3 regions of the Anoxybacillus kestanbolensis genome follow, and region 2 is predicted to be linked to each of the others. Evidence: riboswitches for the same ligand, from Rfam matches in the RefSeq annotation. Region 2 holds a riboswitch; each other region holds the start of a gene.
The links. Region 2 has a riboswitch for S-adenosylmethionine ahead of mtnK (S-methyl-5-thioribose kinase). Riboswitches for the same ligand answer to the same signal wherever they lie in the genome.
Positions count from the first base shown of each region.

Region 1: linked by a shared signal. The riboswitch ahead of BO219_RS00410 (bifunctional homocysteine S-methyltransferase/methylenetetrahydrofolate reductase) and the one ahead of mtnK (S-methyl-5-thioribose kinase) in region 2 are both predicted to bind S-adenosylmethionine.
Region 3: linked by a shared signal. The riboswitch ahead of metK (methionine adenosyltransferase) and the one ahead of mtnK (S-methyl-5-thioribose kinase) in region 2 are both predicted to bind S-adenosylmethionine.

Region 1 covers NZ_MQAD01000001.1:64,631-71,655, forward strand. Annotated here, with positions in the region: gene BO219_RS00380 (YitT family protein) at 1-114, opposite strand, end outside; gene BO219_RS00385 (DegV family protein) at 202-1,065, shown strand; gene BO219_RS00390 (DUF3941 domain-containing protein) at 1,095-1,220, shown strand; gene BO219_RS00395 (methyl-accepting chemotaxis protein) at 1,248-2,900, opposite strand; gene BO219_RS00400 (BMP family lipoprotein) at 2,913-3,878, opposite strand; gene BO219_RS00405 (YajQ family cyclic di-GMP-binding protein) at 4,046-4,537, shown strand; SAM riboswitch class I at 4,628-4,729, shown strand; gene BO219_RS00410 (bifunctional homocysteine S-methyltransferase/methylenetetrahydrofolate reductase) at 4,799-6,646, shown strand; gene metH (methionine synthase) at 6,639-7,025, shown strand, end outside.
Region 2 covers NZ_MQAD01000003.1:41,665-48,689, forward strand. Annotated here, with positions in the region: gene BO219_RS01980 (ABC transporter permease) at 1-525, opposite strand, end outside; gene BO219_RS01985 (sugar ABC transporter ATP-binding protein) at 522-2,015, opposite strand; gene BO219_RS01990 (sugar ABC transporter substrate-binding protein) at 2,012-3,124, opposite strand; gene mtnA (S-methyl-5-thioribose-1-phosphate isomerase) at 3,121-4,158, opposite strand; gene mtnK (S-methyl-5-thioribose kinase) at 4,166-5,335, opposite strand; SAM riboswitch class I at 5,408-5,507, opposite strand; gene BO219_RS02005 (carbon-nitrogen family hydrolase) at 5,595-6,389, opposite strand; gene BO219_RS02010 (pyridoxal phosphate-dependent aminotransferase) at 6,486-7,025, shown strand, end outside.
Region 3 covers NZ_MQAD01000013.1:15,342-22,366, forward strand. Annotated here, with positions in the region: gene BO219_RS08675 (N-acetylmuramoyl-L-alanine amidase) at 1-231, opposite strand, end outside; gene pckA (phosphoenolpyruvate carboxykinase (ATP)) at 347-1,933, opposite strand; SAM riboswitch class I at 2,107-2,215, shown strand; gene metK (methionine adenosyltransferase) at 2,336-3,541, shown strand; gene BO219_RS08690 (phosphatase PAP2 family protein) at 3,586-4,104, opposite strand; gene BO219_RS08695 (gamma carbonic anhydrase) at 4,178-4,708, opposite strand; gene BO219_RS08700 (alpha/beta hydrolase) at 4,791-5,609, shown strand; gene BO219_RS08705 (tetraprenyl-beta-curcumene synthase family protein) at 5,584-6,654, shown strand; gene BO219_RS08710 (Uma2 family endonuclease) at 6,698-7,025, shown strand, end outside.

The DNA of each region.
Region 1 (7,025 bases), on a different contig from region 2:
CGCCGCTCCAGCAAACCCACTCGTATATACGTTCGCTGGAATTAAAAATAAATTCATGCCGATGGCGTTTAATAATCCGCCAATGACGACGACAAACAGTTTTTTTACGTCCACAGAACATCCTCCTACAAAGCACTAAAATTGTTTTTTTTCCTTATAACCGCTACACTTAAAATAAGTATGTACATAGGGGTGATTGAAATGAATATTAAAATTATAGCGGATAGCGGGTGCGATTTGCCACTTTCTTTTATAAAAGAAAAACAAATTGCTTTTTTACCGTTAGCTGTTCATATAAACGGTCACGACTACGACGACCAACTAACGATTCAACCAAAGCAAGTGTACGACGCGATGCGTAACGGAGATGTACCGAAAACGTCGCAAGCAAAACCAGCGCAAATGGAAGAGCTATTTACGACGCTCGCCAAAGAAAACATTCCTGCCATTTATATCGCCTTTTCCTCTGCTTTATCCGGTACATATCAAACAGCGGTCATGATAAAAAACGATGTGCTTGAACGATATCCTGACGCGAAGTTAACGGTTATCGACTCGAAATGCGCATCGCTCGGTCTTGGGCTTGTCGTGAAAAAAGCCGTTGAGCTTGCAGAAAGCGGTATCGCATACGAAGATGTCGTGACAACCATTGAAACGTATTGTCGCCATATGGAACATATTTTTACCGTTGATGACTTACAATATTTAGCGCGCGGCGGTCGCGTCAGCAAAACAGCAGCATTTGTCGGTGGGGTACTAAACATTAAACCACTTCTTCATGTCGAAGATGGGAAGTTGATTCCGATTGAAAAAGTGCGTGGGCGGAAGAAAGTGCTAAAGCGCATGGTCGAGATCATGCGAGAGCGCGGAGCAGACGTACAAAACCAGCTCATCGGCATTAGCCATGGCGATGACGAACAAACGGCGCTCGAACTAAAAGCGATGATTGAAGAAACGTTCGGCTGCAAACAATTTTTCATTTCTGAAATCGGCGGCGCCATCGGAGCACACGCCGGACCGGGAACGATCGCCCTCTTTTTCTTGAATAAACAGCTTGCGCAATGACTACACTACCCTTTAAAGGGGGCGAACATATGACGAGCGATAACGACAAAAAAGCAAAAGACAATAACGCGAAACGACACGAGAAAAATATGGAGCGCGAAAAAAACCGCCAAGCTGGCAAACGCGCCTATTCAAAAGAAACGAACCATTTGTAAAAAAGATGCTCGCGCGGAGCATCTTTTTTACTTCATTTGAAACTTTGCCATCATTTTTTGTAAGTCGTCTGTTAGTTGGCGCAACGTCGTCACTTTTTCGCTCATTTTTTTGAACGCTTCTAATTGCTCAACCATCGACGCAGCAATTTCTTCGCTACCTGCTGCGGACTGTTCGACAACGGCACTAATGCTTTCGACGTTTTGCAAGACGTTTTTACCAAGCTCTTTCGATTCGTCCATACCGATCACAAGCGCTTGCATGTCTGTTGTAATATGTTGTACTTTACTTTCAATTTGTGCAAACGCATCGGTTGTCATCTCAATCGCTTTCGTTTGCGCTTCCGCAATATTTACCCCACGGCGAACCGCCTCGGTCACATTCGTTAACCCCGATTGAATGAGCTGCACCATCTCAAAAATTTGATTTGTCGCTTTCGACGATTCTTCTGCAAGTTTGCGCACTTCTTCAGCAACGACGGCAAACCCTTTCCCCGCTTCTCCTGCTCGTGCTGCTTCAATCGCTGCATTTAACGCCAATAAGTTCGTTTGTGTCGCAATATCAGATACCGCTTTTGCCATATCTTCAATTTTGCTTGCATACGTCGCAAACTGTTCCGTCGATTGTTCGATTGAGGCGGTCGCCTTTGCATTTTCATCAATAAATGCTTTTTGTTCTGCTAACGCTGCTTGACCGTGCACAATCGCTTCTACCGCTTCGTCACTATAACGCGCCGCTTGTTCCGTACGCGCAACGTTTTGTTGTACAGTTCCTTCCATGCGTTCAATGAGCTGTACTGCACTTTGCAAGTCTTCCGAAATGCTTTGCGCCCCAGCGGATAATTCATTCGTCGAGACAGCGACTTGATTGTTAATTTCTGTTAACATTTTTGTTTCTTCATCAATTTCTTTCGCAAACGTCTCGACTTGCTTACTTACTGTATCGACCGACTGAAGCAAACCGTTTAGTTGATCAGCCATCGTTGTAAACGCTGCATTTAAATCAGCAAGCTCATCTTTCCCATTATATTTCACAGGCTCGATGCGCAAATTGCCGCTTGCGATTTGCTTCGCGTTTTCAGCAATTTTTTTGAGCGGCGTTGTAATTTTTTGCGTTAGACGGAATCCGCTAAATCCAGCAAACAATAACACGATGACAATCGCAACGAGCGAAATGGTAATGACGCCTGAAATTTGCTTTTGTAACGTTTGTTGCATATACGTATAATATTCAGCGACATACGTGCTCACGACGTATATGTCGTTTAATACTCCTTCTGCCCGCATCGATTGGCGGCGAATTTCCGCTACATTTCGCGCATCAAGTGCCGCTTTCGATTCCGCATCAAGCGCCGCAAATTTTTTATTCGCCTGTTCAAGTGCAGAACGGAAATACGGTTGAGTTAATCCTTTATTTAACGCTTGAAGTAGCTTTTCCGATTCCGCTAAATGAACAAGCACTTCTTGTTTATTCCCTTCTGTCGGGCTATACGCATAGTTGCTTAAACTTTGCTTCGTCGCCTTCAATTCTGCTTGTAAATGTTGCGCCTTCATCATGAGTGGCACAAAATCTTGATTGGACGATTGAATCGACAGCATATTCATAATAATAAACACAATAATGGCGCCCGCAATAACTGGCGTGGCTAATGAATGAAATAACAATCGCTGTTTAATGGACATCGTATCCCTCCTTTATTGTGCGATGCCGTTCGTCGCTTTTTCTTTCCATTTTTCAAGCGTTGCTTGTTGTTCTGGAGTGAATGTCACAACGCGAATCGGTGCTAAATCAACACCGTTTTCTTTTAAGCCGAGTTCGACCGTCCCTTTAGGCACTTCTTTCTTTTCGACATATTGTTGAATAACCGTATATAGCGCCACATCGACATTTTTTAACATCGATGTCACAACCGCTTTTTCCGCATAAAAATATTGGTCGCTATCGACACCGATCGCATATTTTTTATTCATCTCTGCCTCGCGTAGCACCCCGACGCCTGTAAACCCAGCCGCCGCATACAACACATCTGCGCCAGCAGCAATCATTTGTTTTGCGATGTTTGCTCCGAGCTTGTCGTCACCGAAATTGCCTGCGTACACTTCTTGTACCTTCGCTTCTGGCTTCACCGCTTTTACCCCTTGAATAAAGCCGTTTGCAAATTTGCGAATTAAAGGTACATCCGCTCCGCCAACAAAGCCAACGTTGTTCGTTTTCGTCAACATGCCAGCGACGACGCCCGCTAAAAAGCTTCCTTCATCTTCTTTAAACGTAATCGAAGTGATGTTTGGTAAATCAGACACCGCATCAATTAATATAAATTGTTGTTTCGGATATTTTTTCGCGACTTTTTCTAAATCTTGTTGCACCATAAACCCAAGTCCGATGACGAGATCGTTTCCAGCTTCAACAAGTTCCGTTAGCCCTTTTTCATACGTTCCCGTTTCTTTTAACTCGCGATAATCAAAAAAGACGCCAAGTTCATCACGCGCCTTCATCAATCCTTTAAACGCCGAATCGCTAAACGATTGATCACCGAGTCCGACGTCCGACAACATAATGCCCACTTTTATTCGCTCTTTCGGTTGAAAGGAACTCGTTTGTGAACACCCTGCGGCAACGAGCAAAACGATTGCCACGATGAGTGAAAATACTTTTTTCATAAAATTTCCTCATCTCCTTACTATTCGATTAAATCTCACTTCATTTATTATATCGACATCGTTCGACGTTTTGTTTACTTTTTATATATAAAAATTTTGTAAAGTTGTTCGTATGCCAACAATCGACTATAATGGAAACACAACGAATTTATGCCGAGGTGATCAATATGTCAAAAGAAAGTTCATTTGATATCGTGTCAAAAGTCGATTTGTCGGAAGTCACAAACGCCGTCAACATCGCGTTAAAAGAAATTCAAAACCGCTACGACTTTAAAGGGAGCAAAAGCGACATTTCGCTTGAAAAAGATGAGCTTATTCTCATTTCTGACGATGAATTTAAGCTTGAACAACTGAAAGATGTGCTCATCGGCAAACTTATTAAACGTGGCGTCCCTACAAAAAACATTCAATACGGAAAAGTGGAAGCTGCGTCTGGCGGAACGGTGCGCCAGCGTGCGAAACTCGTTCAAGGCATCGACAAAGACAACGCGAAAAAAATTAACACAATCATTAAAAATACAGGGTTAAAAGTAAAAAGTCAAATTCAAGAAGACCAAATTCGCGTCAGCGGCAAAAGTAAAGACGATTTGCAAAAAGTAATCGCCGCGATTCGCGAAGCAGATTTACCGATCGACGTCCAATTCGTCAACTACCGTTAAGAAGGCGCGCTGCCTTCTTTTTCTTTTCTAATTAAAAATAGTTGAATATTTCTAAAAAATCAGTTACATTTATGAATAACTTCATACAACGTCTTATCGAGAGAAGGGGAGGGACTGGCCCGATGAACCTTCAGCAACCTGACGATCGTCAAGGTGCTAAGTCCAGCAAGCGATTCGCTTGGAAGATAAGAAGGAGCGCTTCACGTCTTCTTCTTATGAGGAAGACTTTTTTACTTTAAACGGAGAAATGGAGGAATGGACGTGGGATTGTTAAATGACTTAAAAGAACGCATCGTCATCGCGGACGGAGCGATGGGCACGTTATTATATGCACACGGCATCGATCGTTGTTTTGAAGAATTAAACGTCACAAAACCTGAAGAAATCGTTCATATTCATGAAGCGTATATTGATGCAGGTGCTGAAATCATTCAAACGAACACATACGGCGCTAACTACGTCAAACTGGCGCGTTACGGGCTACAAGATGACGTAAAAAAAATAAACGAAGCAGCGGTCAGTCTTGCGAAACAAGCCGCAAAAGGACGCGCCTACGTGCTCGGTACGATCGGAGGATTGCGCAGCACAAACAAAAGTACGATTTCCCTTGAAGAAGTGAAACGAACGTTTCGTGAACAGCTGTACGTCTTGTTAAACGAAAATGTTGATGGGCTTTTACTTGAAACGTATTACGATTTTGAAGAATTGCAAACTGTTCTGTCCATCGCTCGCCAAGAAACAACGTTGCCGATCATCGCCCACGTCACATTGCACGACATTGGCGTCTTACAACATGGCATGCCGCTTGCAGATGCGCTGTATCAACTCGAACAGCTTGGCGCCGATGTCGTCGGCTTAAACTGCCATCTCGGCCCATATCATATGTTGCGCTCGCTTGAAGAAGTGCCGATTCCATCGCGCGCCTTTTTATCTGTATACCCAAACGCAAGCTTGCCGCAATATCGCGACGGGCGATTCGTTTACGAAACGAGCGAACAATATTTTGAAGAAACCGCTCGTGCGTTTCGCGATCAAGGGGTGCGCCTCATCGGCGGCTGTTGCGGCACAACGCCAAAACATATTGCCGCCATCGCTCGCGCCCTTTCTGACCGCACACCTGTATATAAAAAGGAAGTCAAACAGCGGCATACAATCACCGTTCAAGAAGCGGAACAAACATCTGCACCTTCCCTAGCTGACATCGCGCGCATGCGTCGGTCAATTATCGTCGAGCTTGACCCGCCGAAAAAACTCGGCTTAACGAAATTTTTAGAAGGCGCAAAAGCGTTAAAAGAAGCACATATTGATGCGCTAACGCTCGCCGACAACTCGCTGGCGACACCACGCATTAGCAACGTCGCTGTCGGAACGATCGTCAAACAACAACTGAACATGCGCCCGCTCATTCACATTACATGCCGCGATCGCAACTTAATCGGCCTACAGTCGCATTTAATGGGGCTTCATACGCTCGGCATGACCGATGTGCTTGCTTTAACCGGCGATCCATCGAAAGTCGGCGACTTTCCGGGGGCAACGTCCGTATACGATTTATCGTCATTTGACCTTATTTCGTTAATTCGGCAATTTAACGAAGGGCTTTCGTATTCGGGCAAACCGCTCGGACAAAAAACGAACTTTTCGATCGCCGCTGCCTTTAACCCGAACGTGCGCCATTTAGATAAAGCGGTGAAACGGCTCGAGAAAAAAATTGAATGTGGTGCCCATTATTTTTTAACACAACCGCTTTATAGCGAAAAACAAATTGAAGACGTCTATGAAGCGACAAAGCATTTATCAACACCGATTTACATCGGCATTATGCCTTTGACAAGCGCGCGCAACGCCGACTTTTTACACCATGAAGTGCCGGGCATTACATTGTCTGATGACATTCGCGCTCGCATGGCCGCTTGTGCCAACGACCCGATTCAAGCAACAAAAGAAGGATTGGCAATCGCCAAATCGCTTATCGACGCAGCATTCGATTTATTCCAAGGCATTTATTTAATTACACCGTTTTTACGCTACGACATGACAGTCGAACTCGTTCGCTACATTCATGAAAAAGAACGGCTCGCAAAAGAAAGGACGGTTTACTATGGCTAGTTTATTTGCACAGCTTGAGAAAAAAATTTTAATTATTGACGGCGCGATGGGGACGATGATTCAAGCGGCCAATTTAACGGCGGACGATTTTGGCGGGGAAGCGTACGAAGGATGTAACGAATATTTAACGCTCACCGCCCCTCATGTCATCTCACATATTCACGAAGCATATTTCGCCGCAGGGGCGGACATCGTTGAAACAAATACGTTTGGCGCGACCCGCATCGTCTTAGACGAATACAACCTCGGGCATTTAGCGCTTGAATTAAACATTGAAGCAGCGAAACTCGCCAAACGAGCGGCTGAAAAATATACAACGAGCGATCACCCTCGCTTCGTTGCCGGTTCGATGGGTCCGACGACAAAAACGCTATCTGTC
Region 2 (7,025 bases):
AAGCAACACAGAAAACGGGACGCCAAACAGCTCTCCTTGTCCGATAAATAAAAACGATGGAATAAATTTTCCAGGTGCCACGCCACCTTCGGGAAGTGGCATATCGTTATAAATGGAAAAACCTTTTGTGTACGTCAATTGCACACCGTTAATGATGTACATGACCGCTAACGTCGCCAACAAGTCAGGCAAACGAAGGCGAATAATGAGAAACGCATTGAGCAGCCCAACGAGCGCTCCGAGAAGAAGCGGAACGGCAAGGGCTACGAAAAGTTCTTGACGATGTAAAACGAGCGCGGAGGCGCTGGCGATCGTTGCTAAGCTGACGGTGGAGCCGACCGATAAATCAAACCCGTCGACAATTAACGAAAACGTAATGCCGATCGCAACAAGCGTCACAATGGAAATAGAGCGCAAAATGTCGCTAAAGTTGGCGTATGTGAAAAACGAATCGAGCGAGAAGCTAAAAAAAGCGATGACGATTACGATAGCGAGTATCGTTCCGTACTTGTATAAAAACTTCAATTTGTTCCACCCCCTGTCATGTCATAGACGAGCTGTTCATACGTCGCCTCGTGTGCGTCCATTTTTTTGACGAAGCGCCCGTCGACCATGATGTAAATCGTATCGGCGATATGAAGCAATTCTTGACATTCGCTCGTTAAATAAATGATCGCTTTTCCTTTTTCAGCAAGCGCGCGAATGATGGCAAACACTTCTTCTTTCGCATGCACGTCAATGCCTTTTGTCGGCTCGTCAAAAAGAAAGACGTCGCCATTTGTTTGTAACCATTTCCCGATGACGACTTTTTGTTGATTGCCGCCGCTTAAATGTTTCACAAGCGCAGTCGGCGAAGATGGGCGAATATGTAACGATGAAATAAGGTTTGTAGCGATCGTGCGCTCACGTCGTTTGTCAATCCATTGCCATGGGGCGATGTTTGACAATAGGCGTATGGTCAAGTTTTTTTCGATCGTTTCGTTCATAAAAAGCCCTTGTTTTCGCCGTTCTTCAGGAATGAAACAAACGCCTGCTTCAATTGCATCTTTTGGCGAGTTCCACGTTTGCTTTTTTCCATGCAATATGCGTTCGCCTGTCGTTTTTACGTGAGCGATCATACTTTCGGCAAGTTCTGTTTTTCCTGCACCAACAAGGCCAGCGATGCCGACAATTTCACCACGCCGAACAGCAAGATCGACGGTCGTGTTCGTTTTCGGGATATACAATTGTTTCACTTCAAATATCGTTTCGTCGCGGACGGTGCGCGCTCGTTGCTCGTTCGTTTCTTTTTGGCGTCCGACCATATGGCGCACGATGTCTTCTGTCGCTAGCGATACATCGCCTTCGTAAACGACGGTACCGTCTCGTAAAATCGTCATGCGGTCGCATATGCGTTTTACTTCGTGCAATTTATGCGAGATGTAAATAAACGACACTCCTTGTGCTTTCAATTGTTCGATCATCGCAAACAATCGTTTCGTTTCTTCTTCGCTTAATGAAGCGGTTGGTTCATCTAAAATAATGTAGCGAGCGGAAGAAGAAAGGACGCGCGCGAGTAAAATGAGTTGTTTTTCATGAAGCGTGCACGTCTGTACCGGTGTATCAAGCGACAAATGGGCTAAGCCGACGCGTTCAAGCAGTTGTAAAACAGTTGTGCGCTGTTTCGTTTTGGAAAAGAACATATGTTTTTGTTCGACCATTTGTTCAGCGAGAATATTTTCATATACAGATAAAGCAGGGAATAATGCCGCATCGACTTCTTGGACAACATGTCCGATGCCGGCTCGTTTCGCATCTTTCGGCGAAAAAAATGTATGTGGCTGTCCATCGATTTCAATCGTTCCGCTAGTCGGTTGCAACACGCCAGCTAAAATGTTCATTAACGTGCTTTTTCCCGCGCCATTCATACCTAAAAGGGCGTGAACTTCGCCCGGTTGGATATGGAAGTTCACGCCGTTTAATACGGTCACATCACCAAATGAATGAACGATTTGTTTCATGCGTAAACCGCTCATTGTTTTTTCACCTTTTCTTCAAGCGTCTTCATCCACGGCGAAACCGCAACATTCGATTGGCCCCAGCTTGTAATGTAGTTGTGCAGTTCGCCGATCGACACTTGCTCATCTGGTAAATCAGAACGTTTCACTAAATGCGGTTCAAGTGAATAAATATTTGGCGTTTGTTCGCCTGCAATTTTTTGATACGCAAAGCGCACTTGCACGCGTCCGACTTCCGCTGGGTCAGTTGCCGTTGTTGCGACCCATGGGCTATTCGGTTGTTGAATGAGTTGTAAATCTTCATCGCTTAAGTCGATGCCGTATACTTTAATTTCTGTTCGACCTGCTTGTTGAATGGCGCGCGTCGCTCCTTTAGCGAACTCATCCCACGTCGCAAAGACGGCGTCGATGTCGCCTTTATTCGGATATTTTTTCAAAATGGCTTCCATTTGTGTTTGTGTATCTAATGCAGTATTGGCGCTTGCCGTGCCGAATTTGGCGACTTCTTTTATGTTTGGATATCGTTTTTGAAACGCTTCATATATGACGTGGCGGCGTTCCATCGGCGTAAAGCCGCCGACCCAAATGGTGACGATTTCACCTTCACCGTTTAAATCTTCCGCTAACGTTTTTAACGTTTTCCATGCTAAGCTGTAATCGTCTTGGTCAATGACGGTGACACCTGGAATGTTTAAATCGTTATCGAATGCGACGACGTGAATGCCTTTCGCGAGCGCTTTTTCAACTGGCGCTTTTAACGCATCGGCGCGTCCGTGGTCTAATAAAATCGCATCGACGTTTTGGCTAATTGCTGTTTCGACGTACGATGCCATTTTCGTTAAATCGTTATCGGCGTTATAAATTTGCACGTCGCCTCCGAATTTCGCGACTTGTTCTTTTACCCCAGCGATATATTGTGATGAAAAGGTACCGATCGACATTTGCATAATGGCGGCAATTTTAATCGGTTTGTTTAATGCGGCTGGAATGTCCGCTCCTGTTGTTTCATTCGTTTGTTTCGTTTCTTCTTTCGGCTGCTCTGCCGGTTTTGAGACGGCGTCTTGTTCGTTCGTGCACCCGACTAATAGCGCGAATAAAAGCACGATCATTGCCCATATGTTTCTCATGCAAAAACCTCCTCAAATAATGTCGGTAGCTTCGTTTCATAATCGCCGAAAACGATGCCTTTTTCAGTAATAATGCCTGTAATAAGTTCATGCGGTGTGACGTCAAATGCCGGGTTGTAGACGTTCACATCTGGTGCGATGCGCACGCCTCCGATATGCGTCACTTCTTCTTTCGCCCGCTCTTCAATCGGGATATCGTCGCCTGTTTTCGTCTGTAAGTCGATTGTTGAAAGCGGGGCGGCGACGTAAAACGGAATGTTGAACGCTTTTGCCAAAATAGCTAAGCCGAACGTACCGATTTTGTTGGCGGTATCGCCGTTGGCGGCAATGCGATCGGCGCCGACGATGACTGCGGAAATATGTTTGGCTTTCATCGTTTGCGCTGCCATATTGTCTGTAATAAGCGTCACATCAACACCCGCTTCGGAAAGCTCCCATGCGGTCAGCCTTGCGCCTTGCAAGACCGGGCGTGTTTCACAAGCGTACGCATGAAGGGTGATTCCTTTTTCTTTCGCTAAATGAAACGGCGCAAGGGCGGTACCGTAGCGCGCCGTTGCAATCGCCCCCGCATTGCAAATTGTCATGATGCGGTCGCCGTCTTGAAACAAAGAAAGGGCATATTCACCGATGCGGCGGCAGACGTCTTCATCTTCAATTTGAATGCAAATTGCTTCATGAATGAGCGACGTTTTCGCTTCATTGACCGAGGTGGCGTTGACAACGCTTTTCATGAGCCGGTCAAGCGCCCAAAATAAATTGACGGCAGTCGGACGCGAGCTTGCTAAATAGTCGCGATCGCGCTTTAGTTTAGTATGAAATGTCGCTAAATCATCGGTTTCATATAATTTGGCTGCAAGTGCTAATCCGTAAGCGGCGGTCATGCCGATCGCTGGTGCCCCGCGCACTTTTAACGTGACGATCGCGTCCCACACGTCTTCTATATTTTTTAATTCTAAATATTCAGTCTTATGAGGCAACGCTTGTTGGTTTAAAATTGTAATATGCGTATCGTGCCATTGTACTGCTTTCATCATTTTCCTCCTAGCTGTTTACATGTGCGGTTTGTTCAACGAGACGTTTGAAATCATCGACACGAAGATTGTGTCGATGGACGATCAGCTCGCGTCCGAGACGAAGGGCATGGCGTTTCGCTTCGAGCCGTTGTTCAAGCGGCAATTCATCGAGGTCCGCCACATGCGCTAAACCGATCGTGCGGCGAATGACTTCGCAACCAGCAAAGCCGATTGCTTCCACGAGCGCATCGTTCATGATGTCGTCGAGCACGAAAGAAACGCGCGCATACGGTTCGTTGCTTTCTTGCCAACATGTTGTAAATGTGCGAACAAACACGTCCCACGTTTTTTCAATATGTGTAAAGAGCGGCTCGCATTCGCTTTCATGGCGAGCGAGGGCGTTTAATAGTAAATTGGCAAAAAAATTCCCTAAATCAAAGCCGATCGGACCGTAAAATGCAAATTCTGGATCAATTACTTTCGTGTCATCGTCGCTTGCGAATATGCTTCCGGTATGTAAGTCGCCATGAAGCAACACGTCTGCTTTTGTTAAAAAGAGCCGTTTCAATTTCGCTACTTCGCGCTTGAGTTCATCATCTTGCCAAAGCTGCTTGACATCGGCGCGCAGTTCTGCTTCAAAGTTGTTCGTGTCGTGGTCAAAAAACGGGTCGGTAAAGACGAGATCTTCCGTAATTTTACATAGTTCAGGGTTTGTAAATTGTTGGGCGAGCTTCTTTTTTTGTTGTTGATTCATGCCAAAATCAGACGTATAAAACGCCGTTTTCGCGACAAACTCGCCGATATGTTCAGAAAGCTTCGGAAATGTTTTTCCTTCGATCAGTCCACGACGTGCAATTTGTAAATGCGACAAATCTTCCATCACCGTAATCGCTAAAGTCTCATCGGAATAGTACACTTTTGGTACATACTGAGAGGCGTAGCTTGCGAATGTGCGCAACGCTTGGCTTTCAATTGTCGCTCGTTTTAATGTGAGCGGCCAGCTTTCTCCGACGACTTTCGCGTACGGCAACGCTTGTTTTATGATGATGCTGTCGTTTGTGCGTTCGTTGACGATGCGAAAGACGAGATTTAAGTTGCCATCGCCAATTTCTTGGCATGAAAGAAGGGCATCGGCGTCAAATAGCCCTAAGCGGACAGCGAGAGCGATCGCTTTTTGTTCTGTTAACGGTTCGTACATATGAATTCCCCCCTTGACATAAATAAAAAACCTCTTTCGCTGAACGAAAGAGGTTTGAAGTTTGCTTCGCACCTCTTATCTCTCAGCCTACTGCTGCAAGAATTAGCACCGTGCGTCATCGCCGGTTGCCGGGTTTCATCGGGCTCGTCCCTCCACCTGCTCTTGATAAGAGTGTTTATCTTTATTCGAATGTTTTGAATAGTGAAAACGTTTCGTGAATTCGCTTGATTTGAATCATACATCGCTTCTCGCTTGTTTGTCAATCTTTTTTTTCAAAAATTTTATACACGTCTGGGCGACGATCAGCAAAAATCGGGATGCGGGCGCGTACGCGTTGTACTTCGTTTATGTCGATCGTTGCCTTGATGACCGTTTCTTGTTCGCTTCCTTCCGCAAGAATATTTCCCCACGGATCGATAATCATCGAATGCCCAGCAAACGTGTTGTTCGGGTCTGATCCTGCACGGTTGCACGCGACGACGTAACATTGATTTTCGATCGCTCGCGCCATTAATAACGTGCGCCAATGATGAAGGCGCGAAAGGGGCCATTCCGCAACGACAAATAACACTTCCGCACCGTTTAGCGTATGCGCGCGAATCCATTCTGGAAAGCGAATGTCATAACAAATGACCCCCGCACACGTCGTTTCATCGAGCGAACATAGCCCGGTCGTTTCTCCCGCTTGTAAATATACATGCTCATCCATCAATTTAAACAAATGAAGTTTGTTATATTCACAAACGACATCGCCGTTTCGATGGACGATATACATCGTATTCGTTATGTTGTCCGCCACTTTTTTCGCGACCGATCCACCGACGATATGCACATGATACGTGCGGGCAAGTTCGGAAAGAAACGCTTTCGTTTGTTCGCCGTTTTCATCGGCAATATGAGCAAGTCTCGTTAAATCGTAACCTGTCGTCCATAGTTCAGGTAAAACGACGACATCGGCTTCTTTCGCGATTTGTTCCATGTAGCGCACGACTGTTTGTTTATTTTTTTCCGGTGCTCCAAACGCAATGTCCATTTGTACGCAAGCGATATTCATCTCATTCACCTCAAAAAAATTTTCTTTACATTTTGATTTTTACGATATATGATTCTTGACTAGAATTTCAACCTTTTTGTGAAGTAGGTGTGAAAAATGAAAACATTTCCGCAATCGAACTTGTTACAGCAACTTCCGAAGCAATTTTTTGCTTCGCTCGTGCAAAAAGTGAACGCAGTCATTGCCGAAGGGCATGATGTCATTAATCTCGGACAAGGAAATCCAGATCAGCCGACACCAGCGCACATTGTAAGCGCGATGCAACAGGCGGTAGCAAAGCCTATGTATCATAAATATTCACCATTTCGCGGCTATTCGTTTTTGAAAGAAGCAGTCGCGACGTTTTATAAACGCGAGTATGGCGTGACGATTGATCCTGAAAAAGAAGTCGCTATTTTGTTTGGCGGAAAAGCAGGGCTTGTTGAAATGCCGCTTTGCTTATTAAATCCGGGCGATGTTGTGCTCGTTCCTGACCCTGGTTATCCAGACTATTGGTCGGGGGTCGTGCTTGCGCGGGCGCGCATGGAAATGATGCCGCTACGGGCGGAAAACGGCTTTTTACCTAATTACGAGGAGCTAAACAAAGATGTCGTTCGCAAGGCGAAACTGATGTTTTTAAACTATCCGAACAATCCG
Region 3 (7,025 bases), on a different contig from region 2:
AAAATGAATCGTTCCGTCTTGTTCAATGACAAAATGGTATCCAATTCCGGGCCATCCTTTACTAACGTGATAATTAGCAAACGCGAATGCGGAACCTGTTTTCGTTAAACTATGATGAATAATAATATGTGTTTTTTGTTGAATCGTCGTCTTTTTGTACGAACGTCCGGAACGAGTAGGGAGAAGATGGCGTATATCTTTTAATTGGGGGAGAGCAAGTAGTTCGTTCATTTTTTAGCCTCCTTTTGTTCGTTTTTATATACTACTATATGTTCCAATTTCGTAAATGGTTTGTACGAAACAATAAAAAAAGAAAAAAGCTGCCAAAACAGGCAGCTTTTGTTGTTTACGCGATTGGCCCACCGAGTTTTTCGATGCGTGGATCAACGTTTGTGAATTTTTTAAAGTTTTCCCGGAACTTCGCCGCAAGCTCTTTTGCTTTTTGTTCATATGCTTCCTGATCTGCCCATGTGCTTTTCGGTTGTAACACTTCATCAGGCACACCGGGAACGTGAAGCGGGATATGAAGACCGAAAATAGGATCTTGAACGGTTTCTACGTTGTTTAATTCTCCTTCTAACGCTGCTTTTACCATCGCGCGTGTATACGATAGCTTCATTCGTTCACCAACGCCGTATCCACCACCAGTCCAACCGGTGTTTACTAAAAACACTTGAACACCGTGGGCGTCAATTTTTTGACCAAGCATGTCTGCGTAACGCGTTGCAGGAAGCGGTAAAAACGGTGAACCGAAGCATGTAGAAAATGTTGCTTCCGGCGCTGTCACTCCGCGTTCTGTGCCCGCTAATTTGCTCGTATAGCCGCTTAAGAAATGGTACATTGCTTGTTCTTTCGTTAATTTACTAATTGGCGGCAATACGCCGAACGCATCTGCTGTTAAAAAGACGATTGTATGCGGATGGCCAGCAACGCTCGGCTGCACGATATTATCCATCGCTTCGAGCGGATATGCTGCGCGCGTATTTTCAGTTAATGTTGCATCGTCATAGTTTGGTATGCGCGTGTCTGGGTCAACGATGACGTTTTCTAATACAGAGCCGAAGCGAATCGCATCAAAAATTTGTGGCTCTTTTTCACGTGATAAGTTAATGCATTTGGCATAACATCCACCTTCAATATTAAAAACACCGTTGTTTGACCAACCGTGCTCGTCATCGCCAATTAGGCGACGGTTTGGATCAGCAGAAAGCGTTGTTTTTCCTGTACCAGATAAACCGAAAAAGAGCGCGACATCACCTTCTTGACCGACGTTTGCTGAACAGTGCATCGGGAAGATTCCTTGTTCTGGCAATAAAAAGTTCATGACAGAGAAAATGGATTTTTTCATTTCACCAGCATATTCTGTTCCACCAATTAGTACAGTGCGGCGCTCGAATGAGATGATAATAAACGTTTCTGAGCGCGTGCCGTCAATAGATGGATCAGCTTTAAATGTTGGTGCAGAAATGACTGTAAATTGTGGTTCATGTGTTTGTAATTCTTCCGCTGTTGGACGAATGAACAATTGATGAGCAAATAAGTTATGCCAAGCAAATTCGTTGACCACTTGAATCGGCAAACGATAAGCTGGATCTGCGCCTGCAAAGCCATTAAATACAAATAGTTCTTCTTTTGTCATTAAATAATCGATCACTTTGTTGTAAAGCTTATCAAATACCTCTTCAGAAATAGGTTGATTGACAGTTCCCCAATCAATTTTATGTTTCACAGACGGTTCTTCGACAATATATTTATCCTTTGGAGAACGGCCTGTATATTTTCCAGTTGTTGCACAAATTGCTCCTGATGAAGTTAGGATGCCTTCTTTCCGAGTTAGTACTTTTTCTACTAGTCGTGGTACAGATAAGTTATGAAAAACCCCATCCCTTTGTAAGAGTGTTGATAATTTGTTTGTCAGTTCAATGGAATTCATTGGACAAAACCTACCTTTGTTTGATTTATCTTTATGTAAAAAGTATAACACATTTTGATAAATAGTCCATACTAATTATTGTATTTTTCTTCAGTTTAATTTCAAAATAATCCATATAGAAAAACGTTGACTCGTTTCGTACGGATGTGGTATGATGCTGAAATGAACGGATACTCTTATCCCGAGTTGGTGGAGGGAGACAGGCCCGATGAAACCCAGCAACCGTCACATACGTGAAAAGGTGCTAACCTGTGGCAAGGGAACGCCCTTGAACGATAAGAGTGAAAGGCGCAGACAAATGCAAAAACCTTTCCTCTGAGGGAAAGGTTTTTTTCACGATAGACCATAATAAGAGGGATGAGTACCGTATCATTTGTCATTATACTGAGGAGGAATGTTTGAATGCCTAAACGTCGTCTGTTTACATCTGAATCTGTAACGGAAGGGCATCCGGATAAAATTTGTGACCAAATTTCCGATGCGATTTTAGATGCGATTTTAGCAAATGATCCAAATGCGCGTGTTGCGTGCGAAACGAGTGTAACAACAGGACTTGTTTTAGTGAGCGGAGAAATTACAACATCTACATATGTAGACATTCCGAAAATTGTCCGTGAAACGATTCGTGGAATTGGCTATACGCGTGCAAAATACGGTTTTGACGCAGATACGTGCGCCGTATTAACATCCATTGATGAACAATCTCCAGATATTGCGATGGGTGTTGATAAAGCGTTAGAAGCTCGTGAAGGACAAATGACAGATGAAGAAATCGAAGCGATCGGTGCAGGAGACCAAGGATTAATGTTTGGTTTTGCGTGCAACGAAACGAAAGAGCTTATGCCGCTTCCAATTTCACTTGCCCATAAACTTGCGCGCCGTTTAGCAGAAGTGCGTAAAGAAGACATTTTACCATACTTACGCCCGGACGGAAAAACGCAAGTGACAGTAGAGTATGATGAAAACGGCAAACCTGTACGCATTGATACGATCGTTGTTTCCACACAACATCATCCAGAAATTACGCAAGATCAAATTGTGCGCAACATTAAAGAACATGTCATTCAACCTGTCGTTCCAGCGGAGTTGATCGATGAAAACACAAAATATTTCATTAACCCAACAGGTCGTTTCGTCATCGGTGGTCCACAAGGTGACGCAGGGTTAACAGGACGCAAAATTATCGTTGACACTTACGGTGGTTATGCTCGTCACGGCGGTGGGGCTTTCTCAGGAAAAGACCCAACGAAAGTAGATCGCTCGGCAGCATATGCGGCTCGTTACGTAGCGAAAAACATTGTCGCAGCAGGTCTTGCGGATAAATGTGAAGTGCAATTAGCATATGCGATCGGTGTGGCGCAACCTGTATCGATCTCAATCGACACGTTCGGCACAGGCAAAGTATCTGAGGATGTATTAATTGAAGTGGTGCGCAACAACTTCGACCTTCGCCCAGCAGGCATTATTAAAATGCTCGATCTCCGTCGCCCGATTTATAAGCAAACAGCAGCTTATGGTCACTTCGGTCGCACAGATATCGACCTTCCTTGGGAGCGTACAGATAAAGCGGAAGCGTTAAAACAACAAGCGTTACAGTTAGCGAAGTAAGGAAAAGAGGAGAGTTACAAGATGTAGCTCTCCTTTCCTATTTTTTAAGTAAGAACAGAAAATGAAGCAATACCAAATAGCGTACCGAGCATACAACCGGCAAGTACATCAGACGGATAATGAAGCCCTAAATAAATGCGCGACACGGCAACGCTAACAGCAATAGGTAAAAGACAAACAGCAAGCGCTGGAGCGTATAGTAAAAACGGAACGATGACAGAAAATATTGCAGTCGTATGTCCTGATGGAAATGAATGGTCAGTTAATGGGTTTTTTGTTACTTTCGTTTTATGTAGTGAAATATACGGTCGTTTGCGAGGATATATTTTTTTCATCATTGCGACAGGAATATGGCTAAGTGCTAAGGCGATCGCACTTGCGATAGCAGTATCGCGCCATTCATCCCGCAATAGCCAAATGGCTAGCATAACCGATGTAATTGAAAATGTAGCCCCTCCAACGTGTGTAATTGAACGAAAATAGGTGTTTAGCCATTTTTGATCAAAATAACGATTAATGCTGTAAAATAACTTGCACTCCCAATCGTACCATTTTCGTAACATAAGCAAATCCCCCTGATTTTATGATAAAATACATATGTGAAGTCAATAATAAAACAATGTAAAAATACCACGCTTATTTGTCGCGTGGTTTGTTTACTTGAAGTGATTTATAATATTGTCCTTTTTCGACATATTCGCGACGAATGCGTGCCATTTCACGCTCATCTTCTTCAGTTAATTCACGAATCACTTTCGCAGGACGACCGAATGCAAGTGTGCGTGGCGGGATTTTTTTTCCTTGTGGAACGAGGCTACCAGCGCCGATAAACGCACCTTCACCAATTTCGGCACCGTCTAAGACGATCGAACCCATGCCGATGAGTGCGCCTCTTTTGATGATCGCACTATGCAAAATGACTTGATGTCCGATGGTGACATCATCTTCAATGATCAGTGGATTGTTTGGGCTTTGGTGAAGGACAGAGTTGTCTTGGATGTTTACACGGTTGCCGATGATCGTTGGTGCGACATCTCCACGAATGACAGTGTTAAACCAAACACTCGTTTCCTCTCCAATTGTTACATCACCTGTAATAGTGACGTAATCGGCGATGAAAGCAGAACGTGCAATGTTTGGTGTGTGTTCTTTATATGGATAAATCATTTCACTCGTCCCTTTCGTTTCGTTTTGTTATATTTAGTGTACAAATTTTTCGGCTATTCGTAAACATAAAGGAGGGGTGTATATGTGGAAATGGGAAGGAGAAAATGCAAAAGGAACGATTGTGATCGTTCACGGTGCAGCTGAGCATCATGGACGATATAAATGGCTTATTGAAATGTTTCGCATGCACGGTTTTCATGTTGTTGCAGGAGATTTACCAGGGCAAGGAACGACATCACGCAGTCGAAGAGGACATATTGATTCCTTTGACGAATATATCGAAGCGGTTGCCAGTTGGGTGCATGAAGCAAGCGTGTATGAACAGCCTGTTTTTTTACTCGGTCACAGCATGGGTGGGCTCGTCGTCATTCGTACATTGCAAGAAAAGCGTCTTCCTGTGCGCGGTGTCATTTTATCTTCTCCATGTTTAGGGCTCGTTCACTATCCGTCCAAAGCACTTGAAATCGCTTCGCACATTTTAAATGTTATTCATCCGAAAAAGCGTTTTCCATCAGGGTTAAAGGTGGAGATGGCGACTCGAAATGAAGAAGTGCGTGAGATGGATAAAAACGATTCATTATACGTGACGAAAGTGTCTGTTCGTTGGTATCGTGAGCTAGTCAAAGCCATTCGGATTGCTCATGATAAAATTGCGGACTTACCAGACGTTCCGATGCTTGTCATGCAGGCGGGAGATGATAAAATTGTCGATAAAAGTGCAGTGAAATCATGGTTTGATCAGTTGACGGTAAGTGAAAAAGTGTATAAAGAATGGCCAAAACTATATCACGAGATTTTTAACGAACTTGAACGTGAACAAGTATTTTTATATGCCCATACGTTTTTAACTTTGCAGCTGCAAAGGGGTGAACTCATTGAACGTTCCAACAAATCCGTTTAGTCTAATGCGAGCTGTCTATCATCGCGTTTTTCCGCTTGTTCACCGGGAACTAGCCGTTTGGAAAAAAAGAGCAGAAGCTATTCCAGATGAAGAATTGCGCAAACAAGCGTTAGCGAGCATCGCAACAAAAACGTTTCATTGCGAAGGGGGCGCGATTTTAGCTTTACTGGCGGGAAAAGAAATGGAGCGATGCATTCGTTTTATCGTTGCTTATCAAACGATTAGCGATTACCTCGATAATTTATGCGATCGCAGTACGTCGCTTGATCCGACTGACTTTCGTGCGTTGCACGATTCAATGATCCATGCGTTAACGGTCGGGGCAAAAAAAGAGGCATATTATCGTTATCGTGCCGAACAAGATGACGGTGGCTATTTGCATGCTCTTGTCGATACGTGCCAAGAAATGTTGGAAGGAGTTCAACATTATGAAGTGATCACTCCATTTTTACATGAACTTGCATCATATTATTGTGACTTACAAGTACATAAACATGTAAAAAAAGAGGAGCGCATTCCGCGCTTGAAGCAATGGTTCGCTAAACATGAAGCATCGTTGCCGAAAATGGAGTGGTACGAATTTTCCGCTTGTTCTGGTTCAACGCTCGGTATTTTTTGTCTAGTTGCTTACGCCTGCAACGATGCGTTCGATCAGCTTCTTGCACAACGTGTGCGCAACAGCTATTTTCCATACGTACAAGGGCTGCACATTTTGCTTGATTATTTCATTGATCAAGAGGAAGACCGACAAGGTGGAGATTTAAATTTTTGCTTTTATTATCCGAATGAGGAGACGCTATTTGCTCGTTTACGTCATTTCATTGAAGAGGCAGATCGCCATATTGCACAATTGCCACATCGTGAATTTCATCGCTTTATTCATCGTGGCTTGCTCGGATTATATTTGTCAGATGAAAAAGTGCATGAGCAAGAAACCATTCGTAAACTAGCGAAACAATTGTTGCGTTCTGGCGGCATGACATCTCACTTCTTTTACTGGAATGGCCGAATGTATCGAAAATGGCAAAGATGGATGTATGCGTGAAGAAAATGGGTGTATAATGGAAGAAAAGAAAAGAGGGATGAATATGTCGTTGCCTCGCTTTTCGCATGTGACATATGAACAATATTTAATGATGCGCCAAAATAGTGATGAAAGGTTAGAATATATTAATGGCGTTGTTTATATGACACCTTCGCCCAGCATTCAACATCAACTTGTATCGAGCAATCTTCATACGATATTTGGAAATTATTTAAAAGGAAAGACATGTAAAGTATTTGCGGCCCCAACAGATATTGAACTAGTGAGTGAGAAATGTTCCGAGCGAAAACTTGTCATTCCTGACTTAAGTATTATTTGTGATCCATCAGGATTTACAGATACAAAATATATTGGCGTTCCAACGCTAATTG